DNA from 2 places in the Pseudomonas sp. GW821-FHT10C09 genome. Region 1 is predicted to be linked to the other one. Evidence: riboswitches for the same ligand, from Rfam matches in the RefSeq annotation. Region 1 holds a riboswitch; the other holds the start of a gene.
The links. A riboswitch is a leader RNA that binds a small molecule or an ion and turns the genes downstream of it on or off. The one in region 1 is predicted to bind cobalamin.
Positions count from the first base shown of each region.

Region 2: linked by a shared signal. The riboswitch ahead of AC07N8_RS01285 (CbtB domain-containing protein) and the one ahead of cobO (cob(I)yrinic acid a,c-diamide adenosyltransferase) in region 1 are both predicted to bind cobalamin.

Region 1 covers NZ_JBWKNG010000007.1:27,194-34,840, forward strand. The annotation lists gene AC07N8_RS08545 (cobyrinic acid a,c-diamide synthase CobB) at 1-1,113, opposite strand, end outside; gene cobO (cob(I)yrinic acid a,c-diamide adenosyltransferase) at 1,124-1,735, opposite strand; cobalamin riboswitch at 1,817-2,049, opposite strand; gene AC07N8_RS08555 (hypothetical protein) at 2,205-2,789, shown strand; gene AC07N8_RS08560 (PQQ-dependent sugar dehydrogenase) at 2,857-4,170, shown strand; gene AC07N8_RS08565 (C40 family peptidase) at 4,186-4,722, opposite strand; gene AC07N8_RS08570 (C40 family peptidase) at 4,888-5,514, opposite strand; gene hda (DnaA regulatory inactivator Hda) at 5,729-6,433, opposite strand; gene AC07N8_RS08580 (AI-2E family transporter) at 6,664-7,647, opposite strand, start outside.
Region 2 covers NZ_JBWKNG010000001.1:282,332-289,978, reverse strand. The annotation lists gene nfuA (Fe-S biogenesis protein NfuA) at 1-258, shown strand, start outside; gene cobM (precorrin-4 C(11)-methyltransferase) at 429-1,175, opposite strand; gene AC07N8_RS01295 (cobalamin biosynthesis protein) at 1,257-1,670, opposite strand; gene AC07N8_RS01290 (CbtA family protein) at 1,667-2,374, opposite strand; gene AC07N8_RS01285 (CbtB domain-containing protein) at 2,386-2,577, opposite strand; cobalamin riboswitch at 2,698-2,925, opposite strand; cobalamin riboswitch at 3,103-3,314, shown strand; gene cobW (cobalamin biosynthesis protein CobW) at 3,415-4,488, shown strand; gene cobN (cobaltochelatase subunit CobN) at 4,492-7,647, shown strand, end outside.

The sequences.
Region 1 (7,647 bases):
CAACGAACCTTCCGGCAATTCCACCGCTTGCAACGCCAACGCGGCCAGACGCTTTTGCATCACCGCATCGCCCTTCAGCAAGCCCACCAGTTCGGCGCGAGTGCCGTCGACATCGGTCAGCGAGTCGAGCAAATACAACATGCCGCCACACTCGGCCAACAGCGGTTTACCGGCCGTATGATGCGCACGAATCGCGTCGAGCATCGTGGTGTTCTGCGACAGTGCAACATGGTGCAATTCCGGATAACCACCCGGCAGATACAAGCTGTCTGCCTCTGGTAATTGGCTGTCACGGATCGGCGAGAAAAACCGCAACTCGGCGCCCATGGCTCGCAGCAAATCCAGGCTCGCGCCGTAGGTGAACGCGAACGCTTCATCACGGGCCACGGCAATTCGCACGCCCGCGAGCAACGGCTCGGCAGGGATCACATCCGGGGCGGCAAATTCAACTGCTGGCGGCAGCGCGACTTCGCAACTGCTGGCCAACGCATCGGCCGCCGCATCAAGACGCAGATCGAGATCGTTCAGCTCACTGGCCTGCACCAGGCCCAGATGCCGGCTCGGCAATTCGATCCCGGTTTCCCGCGACAACGCGCCGTACCAACGCAAACCTTCGGTGAGGCTGCCTTCGAGCAGTTGCGCATGACGCAATGTGCCGACGCGGTTGGCCAATACGCCGGCAAACGGCAAGTCCGGCTGATACTTCGCCAGCCCCAACGCCAATGCACCAAAGGTCTGGGCCATGGCGGTGCCATCGATCACCGCGAGCACCGGCACACCAAAGTGCCGCGCCAGGTCGGCGCTGGAAGGCGTGCCGTCGAACAAGCCCATGACGCCTTCGATGAGGATCAAGTCGGCTTCAGCGGCGGCTTCCCACAACAGTCGACGACTTTCCTGCTCGCCGACCATCCACATGTCCAGTTGATACACCGGCGCACCGCTGGCGCGCTCGAGAATCATCGGGTCGAGAAAGTCCGGGCCGCATTTGAATACGCGCACCTTGCGCCCCTGATTGCGATGCAAACGGGCCAGCGCAGCAGTGACGGTGGTCTTGCCCTGACCGGAGGCCGGCGCGGCAATCAGTACCGCCGGGCAGTGACGACTGTTTTTCATAAAGTAGTATTCACAGCTCGACGCCTTTTTGCGCTTTGATCCCGGCCTGGAACGCGTGCTTGATCACGCCCATTTCGGTGACGGTGTCGGCGAGTTCGATCATTTCCGGCTTGGCGCCGCGACCGGTCACCACCACATGTTGCATCGGCGGACGTGCCTGCAAATCACTGAGCACCTGATCGAGGTCGAGGTAGCCGTGCTTGAGGGCGATGTTCAGCTCATCCAGCACCACCAGGCCAATCGACGGATCGTTGAGCAATTCGCGGGACACCGCCCAGGCGGCTTCGGCGGCGGCAATGTCACGCTGGCGGTCCTGGGTTTCCCAGGTGAAGCCCTCGCCCATGACATGGAAACGCACTTGCTCCGGGAAGCGACGGAAGAACAGTTCTTCGCCGGTGCTGTTGCGGCCCTTGATGAATTGCACCACACCGCACTGCATGCCGTGGCCCATGGAGCGGGCGAGCATGCCGAACGCCGAACTGCTTTTGCCTTTGCCGTTGCCGGTCAGCACCAGCAGCAGGCCGCACTCGTTCGGGGAATTGGCAATGCGTTCGTCGATCACGGCTTTTTTGCGCTGCATGCGCGCCAAATGGCGTTCGTCACGATCTGGGGTATCGGTCATGGGGGAGCTCTCCGTTGAGGCTGGATAACGGCGGGCAGGCACAAGAATAGACGGCAAGAAGCCTGGCATCGCCCACCGTGATGCCGCTGGATGAATCAGGCCGGTCTCCGGGCTCATGAGCGGCGTTGGCCGGACTGCGCGCCTTCCCATGTCGGCTTCGACACAGTGGCTCAAGGCGCAGTCTTCACTCATTTACCGTTGCGGGGGCAGCGCCGGGATCGTGACGTTTCGTCGCTTGACGATAGTCACTCACCGGCTTCCCTGTTTCACTCTGTCGGCCACCGCCACAGAGCACCTGAAACAAGCCGCGAAGGTTAGAGGGTTGGGGGTGGAGCGTCAAATGAAGACAAAGCTCCGGCGAGCGATATACTGCCGCCGATCCATTTACTGACGCCAATCTTGCGCCACACTGTCAGCAGTGATATCAAAGAGCCACAAACCCAACAACACAATTACAAGGGTGAGCAACATGCAAGGCATGATTATCAGCAATCCGAAGCTGGAATTCCTGCGACCGGTGCTGGAACGCTGGTTTGACTGTATCGACCGCTACAACTCGGTTCGCGGCGATAACGAAGCGCCTTACTGGCATGACGAAAAGGCCAACCTTGGCCTGCTCAATGCCGCTGCGTGGATGGCGGAAATGGTCACGCTGCAAAACACCACGACGCGTAAACAGAACGAAGAAGGCGAGCGCAATGCCCGCGCCGACCTGTTTATCGCCACCGCCGAAGAGCGCGCCTACTTTCAGGCCACTCAACGCTGGCCCAAGGTCAACAGCCTGAATCTGACCCAGGCACTGCAGGACATCACCAGCGATGCCAAACGCATCAGCTACGCCAGCGACCTGAAACTCGGCTGCCTGTTCGTGGCTCCGCAAAAAGCCCAGCAGAGCGCGACCCCCGAAGAACTTCAGGACATGGTCGACGACCTGCAAAAGGAACACTGCTGCGCTGTGGCCTGGTATTTCCCTTACGCCTACCGCAAGTTGCGCAACGAAGCCGGAAACTATCACCCCGGTATCGCGGTGCTGCTCAAGGAAGCTCGCGGCTGACCATTGAACCATCGCTGCGTTTATCTTCTCTATGAATTAAGACACTGCATTCATAGGGAAGACCGCCATGCGCAAGCCCCCGCTCGTTCTCGTCATCGTGCTCGCCGGAGGGCTCGCCGCCTGTGGTGAAACCTCCAGCCTGCAAGTCTCCGACGGCACCGGCCCGTCACCCAAGCTGCCCGAACCGAATAAAACCCTGATCCCGACGGTGAACATCGCCCCGGCGATCGGCTGGCCGGCCGGCGCGAAACCCACCGCTGCCGCCGGCACTCAAGTGGCGGCCTTCGCTGAAAGCCTCGATCACCCGCGCTGGCTCTACGTGCTGCCTAACGGTGATGTGCTGGTGGCCGAAACCAACGCGCCGCCCAAACCCGATGACGGCAAAGGCATTCGTGGCTGGGTCATGAAGAAAACCATGGGCCGCGCCGGCGCCACCGTCCCCAGTGCGAATCGCATCACACTGCTGCGAGACAAGGACCACGACGGCATCGCCGAAACTCGCACGGTGTTCCTGGAAAACCTCAATTCGCCATTTGGCATGACGCTGGTCGGCAATGACCTGTACGTGGCCGACACCGACCGCTTGTTGCGTTTCCACTATGAAAACGGTGACACCGCGATCAAGTCGCCGCCGATCAAGGTGGTCGATCTGCCGGGAGGCACGCTGAATCATCACTGGACCAAAAACGTCATCGCCAGCAAGGACGGCAGCAAGCTGTACGTCACCGTGGGCTCGAACAGCAACGTCGGCGAAAACGGCCTGGACAAGGAAGAAGGCCGCGCGGCGATCTGGGAAGTGGACCGCGCCACCGGCAATCACCGGATATTCGCCTCAGGGATTCGCAACCCCAACGGTTTGGCCTGGGAGCCTCGTAGCGGTGCGCTGTGGACGGCGGTCAACGAGCGAGACGAGATTGGCAGCGACCTGGTGCCGGACTACATCACTTCGGTCAAGGATGGCGCGTTCTACGGCTGGCCCTTCAGCTACTACGGCCAACATGTCGACATTCGCGTCGAGCCGCAAAACCCGGACCTGGTGGCCAAAGCCATCGCGCCGGACTACGCGGTCGGCCCGCACACCGCGTCGTTGGGCCTGACGTTCGCAGAAGGCAACACCTTGCCCGCGCAATTCAAGGAAGGCGCCTTCATCGGCCAGCATGGCTCGTGGAACCGCAAGCCGCACAGTGGCTACAAAGTGATTTTCGTGCCGTTCGCAGGTGGCAAACCGACCGGGCAACCGGTGGATGTGCTGACGGGATTCCTCAATAAAGACGAAGACGCCATGGGCCGGCCGGTGGGCGTGGTGATTGATCAGCAAGGTGGCTTGCTGGTGGCGGATGATGTGGGGAACAAGGTGTGGCGCGTGACTGCCACAAAATAACCGCCGGCGGTGGGACTAGGGATTACGCGCCAGGTGCTCGGGCTGCAGAACGCGCTTGGCGCTCAGGTAAGCCTTCTGCCAGTACGCCTTGGACAGGCTGTCGAGCTTCACCGTGCCACCCGTGGCGGGTGCATGAACGAAGCGCCCTTCGCCGACGTAAATCCCGGCATGGCTGACCTGAGAGCCGCCATTGGTGGCGAAGAAAATCAGGTCACCAGTTTGCAAACCTTCCTTGCCCACATTGGCGGCTTGCATGCTGATCATTTCACGCGTGGTACGCGGCAGGGAAATGCCGGCGGCATCCCGGTAGACGTAGCCGATCAGCCCACTGCAATCGAACCCCGAGTCGGGTGTATTGCCGCCCCAGCGGTAAGGCGTGCCCACGAGCCCCAATGCACGGAACAACACTTCTTCCGCCTCGGGGGAGAATGCCTGGGAAGAACCAAAGACGATGGGTGCGCGAACCACCGGCGCTGGGGGCGGTGTGCGGCTGGCGCAGGCGCTGAGCAGCGCTGCGAAGAACATGAGTGCGAGGCGGGCCGACATCGTCATAAGCAGAACATCCTGATCTGGCTGCGGCTTTTTCTGCCGGGAAGACAGAAAAGAAAACCGCCTGCGTTGGACGCAGGCGGTTTGCCATCAATAATAGATCAGGATTCTAGCGGCTATGCGGCAAACTTCAAGTAAGACTTTAACTTCGCCTTACAAACTGTAAGTTTACTTGCGAGCGGTGACCACGGTCGGGGCCATCGCGAGGGCGCGCTTGGCTTCGATGAAGGTCTTGCTCCAGTAGCTGTCGCCCAGGCTATCGACCCGGACACCACCGCTTTTGCGGCTGCTGGAGTGGATGAACTGGTTGTCACCCAGATAAATCCCGGCGTGACTGACGCGACCGCGACGACCGTTGGTGGCGAAGAACAGCAGGTCGCCCGGCTTCAGCGCGCTGCGAGCGACCAGAGGTGCGTCAACGTTGATCATTTCGCGAGTGGAGCGTGGCAAGTTCATGCCCGCTTCTTCACGGAACAGATAACCGATGAAGCCGCTGCAATCGAAACCGGCTTCAGAGGTACCGCCGAAACGGTAACGGGTACCGATCAGGGACATGCCACGTTCAAGGATGCTGTCTGCCAGAACCGGAAGCTGGTACGACTTGCCATCGGCGAAGTCAGCCAGTTCTTTATCGGTGGCCAGCTCTTCCTGGAAAAGAACGGAAGAGGATTGCGCGGTAACTGAATTTTTAACCTGCTGTTGTTGCTCTTGCTGGGACACTGGAGAGTGAGCAGCGCAACCGAACAACAGGGTGACGAGTGCGAGAGGCACGAGGGGTGCGAAGCGCTTTAGCATGGGCACGACCGTGGCTGATAGTTGTAAAGAAGTCGAGACTATGCCCGCTATCATCCTCATTTGCAAATTCAATCGAACTTTATGTGACTTATCGGTTTCTCGTTAACATCTAAGCGCTTAAGCCCGTTTTAAACGCTTGCGCAGCCTGCAGCCCTGTAGGAAAGCGCATTTCCTGGCGCCTGAAATATGCCGAAACCCCTGCCAGGCTTAGACTTTACCAGCCAAGAGTTTCTTTCAGAAAGGGGATGGTCAGCTTGCGCTGAGCTTGAAGAGAGGCCTGATCGAGACGCTCAAGCAGCTCGAACAGCGCACTCATGCTGCGAGTACCGCGGGTCAAAATAAAATGCCCGACTTCATCGGTCAGGTGCAGCCCACGACGCGACGCACGCAATTGCAAGGCACGCAATTTGTCTTCGTCGGAGAGCGGACGCATCTGAAAGATCAGTGCCAGGGTCAAACGCGACTTCAAATCCGCCAGCTTCACCGGCAGTTCACGCGGTGAGGTCGACGCGGCGATCAGCAGGCGCCGACCGCTGTCGCGCAGGCGATTGAACAGATGGAACAGCGCCTCTTCCCAATCCGCCCTGCCGGCAACTGCCTGTAAATCATCCAGGCAGACCAGTTCGTATTGTTCGAGGTTATCGAGAATCGAGATGCCACGGTCCAGCAGTTCGGCCAATGGCAGGTACACCGCCGGCTCTCCCAACTGCTCGAAGCGCAGGCAGGCCGCCTGCAACAAGTGCGTACGCCCTACCCCGTCCTTGCCCCAGAGATAAATCAGGCTTTCGGTCCACCCGGCGTCGGCTTCGCATAGCCGCTCGACATAGCCGAGTGCAGCGGCATTGGCGCCTGGGTAGTAATTGATAAAGGTAGCGTCATCACGCAGACGCACACCTAGGGGCAGCTGAATCGGTTTCATGCTGACTGAACAGTTCCAAAGGAACCGTTAGTGGCCTCTGTGTAAAGTTTGCGAAGTTTATACCCGTGACGCTGGTCGCACAATGCGACAGACCACAAGCAAAATCAAAGGTTTGCGTTAACGCACTGGTTTTATGACAGTTTTGTTGGCGGTGCATGTGACAGCCACGCGAGGGATGCAGGCCAACCCGGCAATGATCCGGGTTGGCCGCGACAACCTTTCAGTGATCCTTACAACTGCGGCTCATCCTCACCACTGTACATCTCAGAATCTTTATACAAATCATGCACATGGCGCACCAGCACCATGATCACCGCCGCCACCGGCAACGCCAGCAACACACCGGTGAAACCGAACAGCTCGCCGCCCGCCAGAATGGCGAAAATCACCGCCACCGGGTGCAGGCCGATCCGGTCCCCGACCAACAATGGCGTCAGCACCATGCCTTCCAGTGCTTGCCCGACCATGAACACTGCAACAATGCCCAACATCGGATAAAGGTCGCCGCCGAACTGGAACAGACCGGCAATCAACGCCGCGCCAATCCCGATGACGAAGCCCATGTACGGCACGATCGCGGCCAGACCGGCGATCAAGCCAATCAACAGCCCCAACTCCAGCCCCACCAGCATCAGGCCCGACGCGTAGATCACGCCCAGCGCCACCATCACCAGCAATTGCCCGCGCACGAAAGCGCCGAGCACTTCATGACACTCACCAGCGAGCTCGACCACCCGCTCTTCACGATCGCGCGGCAGCAGGCTGCGGATCTTCGCCACCATCAGGTCCCAGTCCCGCAGCAGGTAGAAACTCACCACCGGGATCAATACCAGATTGGCCAACCAGCCAATCAGCGCGAGACCCGACGCGGTGGCCTGACTCAACACCACACCGACAATGTCGCTGGTCTGGCCCATGTGCTCACTGATTGCGGCCTTGAGCTTGTCGAACTTCCAGAAGCCCTCCGACAACCCGAACTTCGACTGCGCCCACGGCAATGCGGTGTGCTGCAGCCAGTCGAGCATTTGCGGTGCCAACTCATACAAACGAAACAACTGCCTGGCCAGCAGCGGCACCAACACCAGCAGCAGCGTGGTGAAAATCAGGGTGAACAGCGCAAACACCGCCACCACGCCCCACGTCCTTGAAAGCCCGGCCCTCTCCAGCCGATCCACCAGCGGATCGAACAGATAGGCCAGCAGCAGCGCCACCAG
Region 2 (7,647 bases), on a different contig from region 1:
GTCAACGAGCGCATCAATTACTACCTGCAAACCGAGATCAACCCGGGGCTGGCGAGCCACGGCGGTCAGGTCAGCCTGATCGATGTGGTCGAAGACGGCATCGCCGTGCTGAAGTTCGGTGGCGGTTGCCAGGGCTGCGGCCAGGCAGACGTGACCCTGAAGGAAGGCATCGAGCGCACGTTGCTTGAGCGTATTCCCGAACTCAAGGGTGTTCGTGACGTGACTGACCACACGCAGAAAGAAAACGCCTACTACTAAGGTGTTCGCTGCGACATGAAAAAACGGCACCCGTGAGTGCCGTTTTTTTATGGGTGAAACTCACTGGCCCTTTCGCGAGCAGGCTCGCTCCCACATTGGTTCAGTGGCGTCCCCGGATTTTGAACACACCCGCATCCCCCTGTGGGAGCGAGCCTGCTCGCGAAGAGGCCCTATTGGCGATAGAGATGCGCATGCCCAGCGCGATACAGCGACGACTCGCTGAATTGATCACTCCCCAACACCCGTCCCACCAGAATCAACGCCGTGCGCCGAAACCCCTTGGCCGCAACCTTTCCGGCAATATCCTCAAGTGTCCCCACCACCCAATCCTGATCGGGCCATGTCGCCCGGTGGATCACCGCAATCGGACAGTCCGCGCCGTAATGCGGCAGCAGCTCAACGAGGATTTTCTCCAGATGATTCACACCCAAATGAATCGCCATGGTCGCCCCATGCTGCGCCAGGCTACCCAATTCTTCGCCTGCAGGCATGGCGGTCTTGTCGGCGTAGCGGGTCAAAATCACGCTCTGTGAAATGTCCGGCAAGGTCAGCTCAGCCCCTAAAAGCGCTGCACACGCCGCCGTCGCCGTCACACCCGGAATGATTTCAAACGCAATGTCGAGTTCACGCAGGTAGCGAATCTGCTCGCCAATCGCGCCATACAGACTCGGATCTCCGGAGTGCACTCGCGCCACGTCCTGGCCGTTGGCGTGGGCGGTTTTGATCAGATCAATGATCTGTTCCAGGTGCAATTCGGCGCTGTTGACCACCTGTTCGGCGCGATGGCCTTCCAGCACGGCTGCCGGCACGAGGGAGCCGGCATAGATGATCACCGGGCAGCTGCGAATCAGCCGTTGGCCTTTGACCGTGATCAGTTCCGGGTCGCCGGGACCTGCGCCAATGAAGTAGACGGTCATCGTCGTTTCCTGTGAAAAAAGAGGCTGGGCAACGCTTCAGATGAAGATTGCTCATGATCGAATGCGCGATTATCGGGGATTTTACGCAGCGCCGGCCAATGCCAGGGTCGCTTGCGCATATTTTTGTCGGGGGATCAGCAGTTTTACCGGCGCCTGAGCCAGCTGTTCGGCGAGTGCCAGGGCGGCACTTTCCGCTACGCCATAGCAGCCGGTGCGCTCGAACGCGATGTCGGAACGATGGCTGAGTCTGGCTTGATATCCGGCCAATTGTTCGCTGTTGAAGAACATCAACGGCAGTGCGAGTTGTTCTGCGAGTTCGATCAGGCCAGGTTCGTCGCGCTTCAGGTCAATGCTGGCGAGTGCCTTTATTTGGTGAAGCCCGATTTGATGAGCCTGCAGTGCCTGATCAAACAGTGCCCGCAACGTGCTGGCGGGGCAGCCGCGCTGGCAGCCCAGGCCGACCACTAGCGTCGGCGCTGTGCTGGCATCGGTCATGCGTGGTATTGGCCATCGCTTTTGCGGCGGAACAACCAGGCACTGATCAGGCCCAAGGCCAGCCAGAACGCCACGTTGGTCAACTGCGAAGCGATTTTGAATTGAGCTTCCAGGGCTTGCGGCGCGAGCATCGAATGCACTTCCGGTTGTGGTGCGCCAATCACGTGTGGAACGGCCAGAATCGCCACGCCCAGCACTTTCATCAGCCAATGACGGCTGAACACGATCAGCGCAATCCCGACGGCGGTGGAGGCCGCGGTGCCGATCCACCAGATCTGCCGTTGCGCCAGGTCCGCCGCAGCGGTGCCCGGCAGTTCAGGCGGCAGGCCCAAGGTGGGTGCGAGGACAAACGTCGCATAACCGGCCAGACCCCACAGCAGACCTTGAGCGGTGCTGTTGGGGGCACGCAGGGTGTAGAGACCGGCGAGCATCAGGGCGAAACCAACGGCCACCACCAGATTGCCGCCAGTGGTCGACAGCACGCGCTGCCAGCCGTCTTGCGGCTCCCAGGCTTCGGCGTCGTGGGTGTGTGCGGCCATGGCGCCATCGGCGTGTTCATGGGGTTGAACCACCGCCGGCTCGGATTTCTCGTAGGTTTCCGCTTGAAGAATCAGCGGTGCGACCCAGAAGCTTTGCAGCAGGGTCAGCAGCAGGGCGGCCAGTAGCCCGGTGAACCCTGCGGTTTGCGCAATACGCTTGATCATGTCGTCAGCTCTCAATGGCACGGGAACGCGGAGCTGTGACGGGTATCGTGCGCGGCGTTGTGCACCGCTTCGATGTGCGAGAAACCGGCGAAATACACAAGGCTGGCGCCCAGGATCGACGCGCAGATGGCGGCGGTCAGGCGTTGAGTCAGGGTGGAAGTGGTGCTGGTCGTTGTGTGGCCGGTGCTGCTGATGATCGACATGGCGCATCCCTCTGGTCTGTCAGCGGGTGAATAGAGCGCATGGAAAACCCCTGCGAGTCGGGCACGCAGACGTTCAAACAGCGCCCGCCCACCGCGGGTTTGTTGTTCAGTGATCGTAACGGTCACTTTGTGTTGCGGGCCGGTCTCCGGGCTCACGAGGGGCGCTGGCTTTCGCCTTGACCTGCAAGCATCACCTTCCCATGCCGAACTGCTGGCACAGTGGATTTGATGCTTCGCTCGCTTACCGTTGCGGGGGCAGCACCGGACTGACATGGCTTTGAGTAAAGCACATGATTCACCGGTTTCCCGTTTCACCCTGTGAAGGGCACCCGTAACAAAGTGCGTAGGAGAGCATGGCCGGGGGATTCGCGTCAATTGGCAAGGGTTCTCAACTCGAAGCCTTGTTGACTTCATCGCGAGCAGGCTCGCTCCCACATTGGAACGCGGTCACCTGTGGGAGCGAGCCTGCTCGCGAAGGGAGCGCCGCCAATGTCATGTGAACATTGACCCGCCCCAGCCCGATGCGTAGCCTTGCGCTTTCGAGGTTCTTCGGCGATTGCCGAAGCTAAGAAGGGAACGCGGTCAATGCCGCGGCTGCCCCCGCAACTGTGAACGGTTCAGTTTCTGCCATGCCACTGCATGCGCCAGCCATGGCGCGAGCGGGAAGGCGCAAAAACCGCCAGTCAAACGACTGGCCAGCCGTCAGCCAGGAGACCTGCCTCGACACAGATTCTGACTTTCAACCGGGCGGGGTGATCCGGTGGCGAAATCTTCCGCGCAGCGTGTGTTGCAGCGGTCGTCGTCCCGTATGCCCGCCACCTTGCCAAAGGGCATCCGATGAAAACACTGGCCAAACTCCCCGTCACCATCGTTACCGGCTTCCTCGGCTCGGGCAAAACCACCTTGCTGCGGCACATGCTCGACAACGCTCAAGGCCGTCGCATTGCGGTGATCGTCAACGAGTTCGGCGAGCTGGGCATCGACGGCGAAATCCTCAAGCAGTGCTCCATCGGCTGCACCGAAGAAGAAGCCAACGGTCGCGTCTACGAACTGGCCAACGGCTGCCTGTGCTGCACCGTCCAGGAAGAATTCTTCCCGGTGATGCGCGAACTGGTGGCCCGTCGCGGCGACCTCGATCACATCCTCATCGAAACTTCGGGCTTGGCCCTGCCAAAGCCGCTGGTCCAGGCCTTCCAGTGGCCGGAAATCCGCAGCGCCTGCACCGTTGACGCAGTGATCACGGTAGTCGACAGCCCGGCAGTGGCCGCCGGCACCTTCGCCGCGTTCCCGGATCAAGTCGACGCCCAGCGCAAACTCGACCCGAACCTGGACCACGAATCGCCGCTGCACGAGCTGTTTGCCGACCAACTGGCCAGCGCCGACCTGGTGATCCTCAACAAGGCTGACCTGATCAGCCCTGAAGACCTGGCGCGCGTGCGCCTTGAAGTCGCCGAAGAACTGCCGCCTGCGGTGAAAGTCATCGAAGCCAGCAGCGGTCGCGTGCCACTGGACGTGTTGATCGGCCTCGGTGCTGGCTCCGAAGAACACATCGACAGCCGTCACAGCCATCACGATCATCACCATGAAGGTGAAGACGGCCATCACGATGAGCATGACCACGACGCGTTTGACTCGATCTCCATCGAGCTGCCGCAAGCCGACGAAAGCCTGCTCATGGACGCCCTGACGCAACTGGTGGTCAAGCACGGCATCCTGCGCGTCAAAGGTTTCGCCGCGATCCCGAACAAGCCGATGCGTTTGCTGATTCAGGGCGTGGGCACACGTTTTGACAAGCACTTCGACCGTCAGTGGGGCGCCGAGGAAGCGCGGACCACGCGCCTGGTGTTGATCGGCCAGGAACTGGACGCCGTGCAGCTCGAAGCGCAATTGCGCGCCGCGCTCAGCGTTTAAGCCATGCACCTGCTCAGGACCCAGCCCGGCGGTTTCGTGTCGGATGACAACATCGCCGACCTTGGACAAACCCCCGCCGAGCTGGTGATCCTGTGCAGCGGCGATTCCAGCCTGGCGCTGCTCGCCGAAGCCGCGCAGCAACTGCCCGACGACTACCCGAGCGTGCGCCTGGCCAACCCGATGCAGGTGCAGAATCACGCCTCGGTCGATTTGTATGTCGATGAAGTGCTGCGCCACGCCAAGGTGATCCTGATCTCGCTGCACGGCGGTATCGCCTATTGGCGTTATGGCGTCGAGCGGCTGGTGCAATTGTCCGAGCGTGGCGTGCAGCTGATTCTGGTGCCGGGCGATGATCGTCCGGACCCGGAACTCAGCGACCTCAGCACCGTCGAGGCCTGCGACCGTGATCGGCTCTGGCAGTTTTTGCGTCAGGGCGGCATGAGCAATGCCCTGGACTTTTTCCGTTGCCTCGCCACTCGCTGGCTGGGCCGCGATTACGCCTGGGCCGAGCCGCAAGTCCTGCCGCGCACAGCGATTTACCACCCACAAAAAAGCCCCGCCGAACTGAGCGATTGGCAAGCCGACTGGCAAGCCGATCAACCGGTGGCAGCGGTGCTGTTTTACCGCTCGCATTTGCAGGCGGCCAATACCGCTTTCATTGATGTTTTCTGCCAGCGTTTGCAAGCGGCCGGGTTAAACCCTTTGCCGATTGCCGTGGCCAGTTTGAAAGAGCCCGGCTGCCTGACGGTGGTCGAGGATTGGCTGGATGAAGTCGAGGCGGGGGTGATTTTGAACACCACCGGTTTCGCCCAGTCCAGCCCCGAAGCGCCGCATTTGCGACCGTTTCGCCGCAACATTCCGGTGATCCAGGCGATTTGCGCCCAGGACAACGAACCCGGCTGGCGCGCCAGCGAGCAGGGCCTCGGCCCGCGCGACCTGGCAATGCACATCGCGTTGCCAGAATTGGACGGCCGGATCATCAGCCGCCCGATCAGCTTCAAGGACCTGGCGTGGCGCAGCGAGCGCAGTCAGTCGGACGTGGTGTGTTATCGACCGCAACCGGAACGCATGGACTTCGTCGCCGAACTGGCGCGACGCTGGATTGATCTGGCGCGGGTGCCGAACCGCGAAAAGCGCATCGCCCTGATTCTTGCCAACTACCCGACCCGTGATGGGCGGATCGGTAATGGTGTCGGCCTCGACACGCCGGCCGCTGCGTTGAACATCCTGCGTGCGCTACATCACGAAGGTTATCCGTTGCCGGCCGAGTTACCGGGCAGCGGCACCGCGTTGATTCAGCAATTGCTCGGCGGCGTCAGCAACGACCTCGACACCCTCGACCAGCGTCCGTGTCATCAAAGCCTCGCGCTGGACGAATACCAGCGCATGTTCGACGCCTTGCCCGAGGCCAATCGTCAGGCCGTGCTGGAACGCTGGGGCCCACCCGAAAACGACCCGATGTACCGTGGCGAACGGATGATGATTGCCGGTCTGCGCTTCGGCCTGACCTTCGTCGGCATTCAACCGGCACGCGGTTATCAGGTGGACCCGAGTGCGGTCTATCACGACCCGGACCTGGTGCCGCCTCACGGCTATCTGGCGTTCTACTTCTGGCTGCGCAACACCTACGGCGCCCACGGCGTGATCCACGTCGGCAAACACGGCAACCTCGAATGGCTGCCGGGCAAAGGCGTAGGGCTTTCGGAAAGCTGCTGGCCGGATGCGCTGCTCGGGCCGCTACCGAACATCTATCCGTTTATCGTCAACGATCCGGGCGAGGGCGCACAGGCCAAGCGCCGCACCCAAGCGGTGATCATCGACCACCTGATGCCGCCGCTGACCCGTGCTGAGACCTACGGGCCGCTGCGCAACCTTGAGCTGCTGGCCGACGAGTATTACGAAGCGCAACTGCTCGATCCGCGCCGCGCCCGGGAATTGCAGCGCGACATCCTGCAACTGGTGCGTGACACGCACATCGATCGCGAACTGCAACTGGACGAAAAACTCGACAGCGACGCTGATGCGGCGATCTGGTTGCCGCGGCTGGACACGTATTTGTGCGACTTGAAGGAATCGCAGATCCGCGATGGCCTGCACATCTTTGGCGAATCACCGACAGGGCGATTGCGCATCGACACCTTGCTGGCGTTGCTGCGGATTCCCCGTGGCGATGGGCGTGGCGCGCAATCGAGTTTGCTGCGGGCGTTGGCGAAGGCGTTTGAGTTGGGGTTCGATCCGCTGGATTGCGCGCTTGCTGATCCCTGGAGCGGTCCGCGTCCGATGGAATTGCAAACTGTCAGTGACGAAGTCTGGCGAACCGCCGGTGATGCCCGCGAACGCCTGGAATTGTTTGCCGCTCAACTCATCACCCACACTTTGTTGAACGAACCAGAACCCCCTCGCCACAAAGGCACCCTCCCACAGGGGGTACGCTGGGCCGAGGTGCATGCCATCCTCGACAGCCTGCGCGAAGTCGTCGCCCCACGCCTTGACGCCTGCGGCCCAGCCGAAATGCGCGGCCTGCTCGACGCCTTGAACGGCCGCTTCGTCCCCGCCGGCCCCAGCGGCGCACCCAGTCGCGGTCGTCTGGACGTGCTACCCACCGGGCGCAACTTCTATTCGGTGGACGTGCGCAACCTGCCGACCACCACCGCGTGGCGCATCGGCTTCCAGTCCGCCAACCTGATCCTCGAACGGCACCTGCAAGACCACGGCGATCACCTGCGCCAGCTCGGCCTGTCCGTCTGGGGCACCGCAACGATGCGCACCGGCGGCGACGACATCGCCCAAGCCATGGCGCTGATGGGCGTGCGTCCGGTCTGGGCAACGGGCAGTCAACGGGTCGACGATTTCGAAATCCTGCCGCTGAGCCTGCTCGACCGTCCGCGTGTGGACGTGACCTTGCGCGTTTCCGGGTTTTTCCGCGATGCCTTCGCCAACCTGATCCGTCTGTTCGACGCAGCGGTGCAAGCGGTCGCAGCGCTGGATGAACCCGACGACCTCAACCCCTTGGCCGCCAAAGTGCGCGCCGAGCGTGAAGCGCTGATGCAATCGGGTCTGGATGAAGACGCTGCAAATCGCCAGGCCGGCTGGCGAATTTTTGGTGCCAAACCCGGTGCCTATGGCGCCGGTGTGCAGGGCGCCATCGACGGGCGCCTG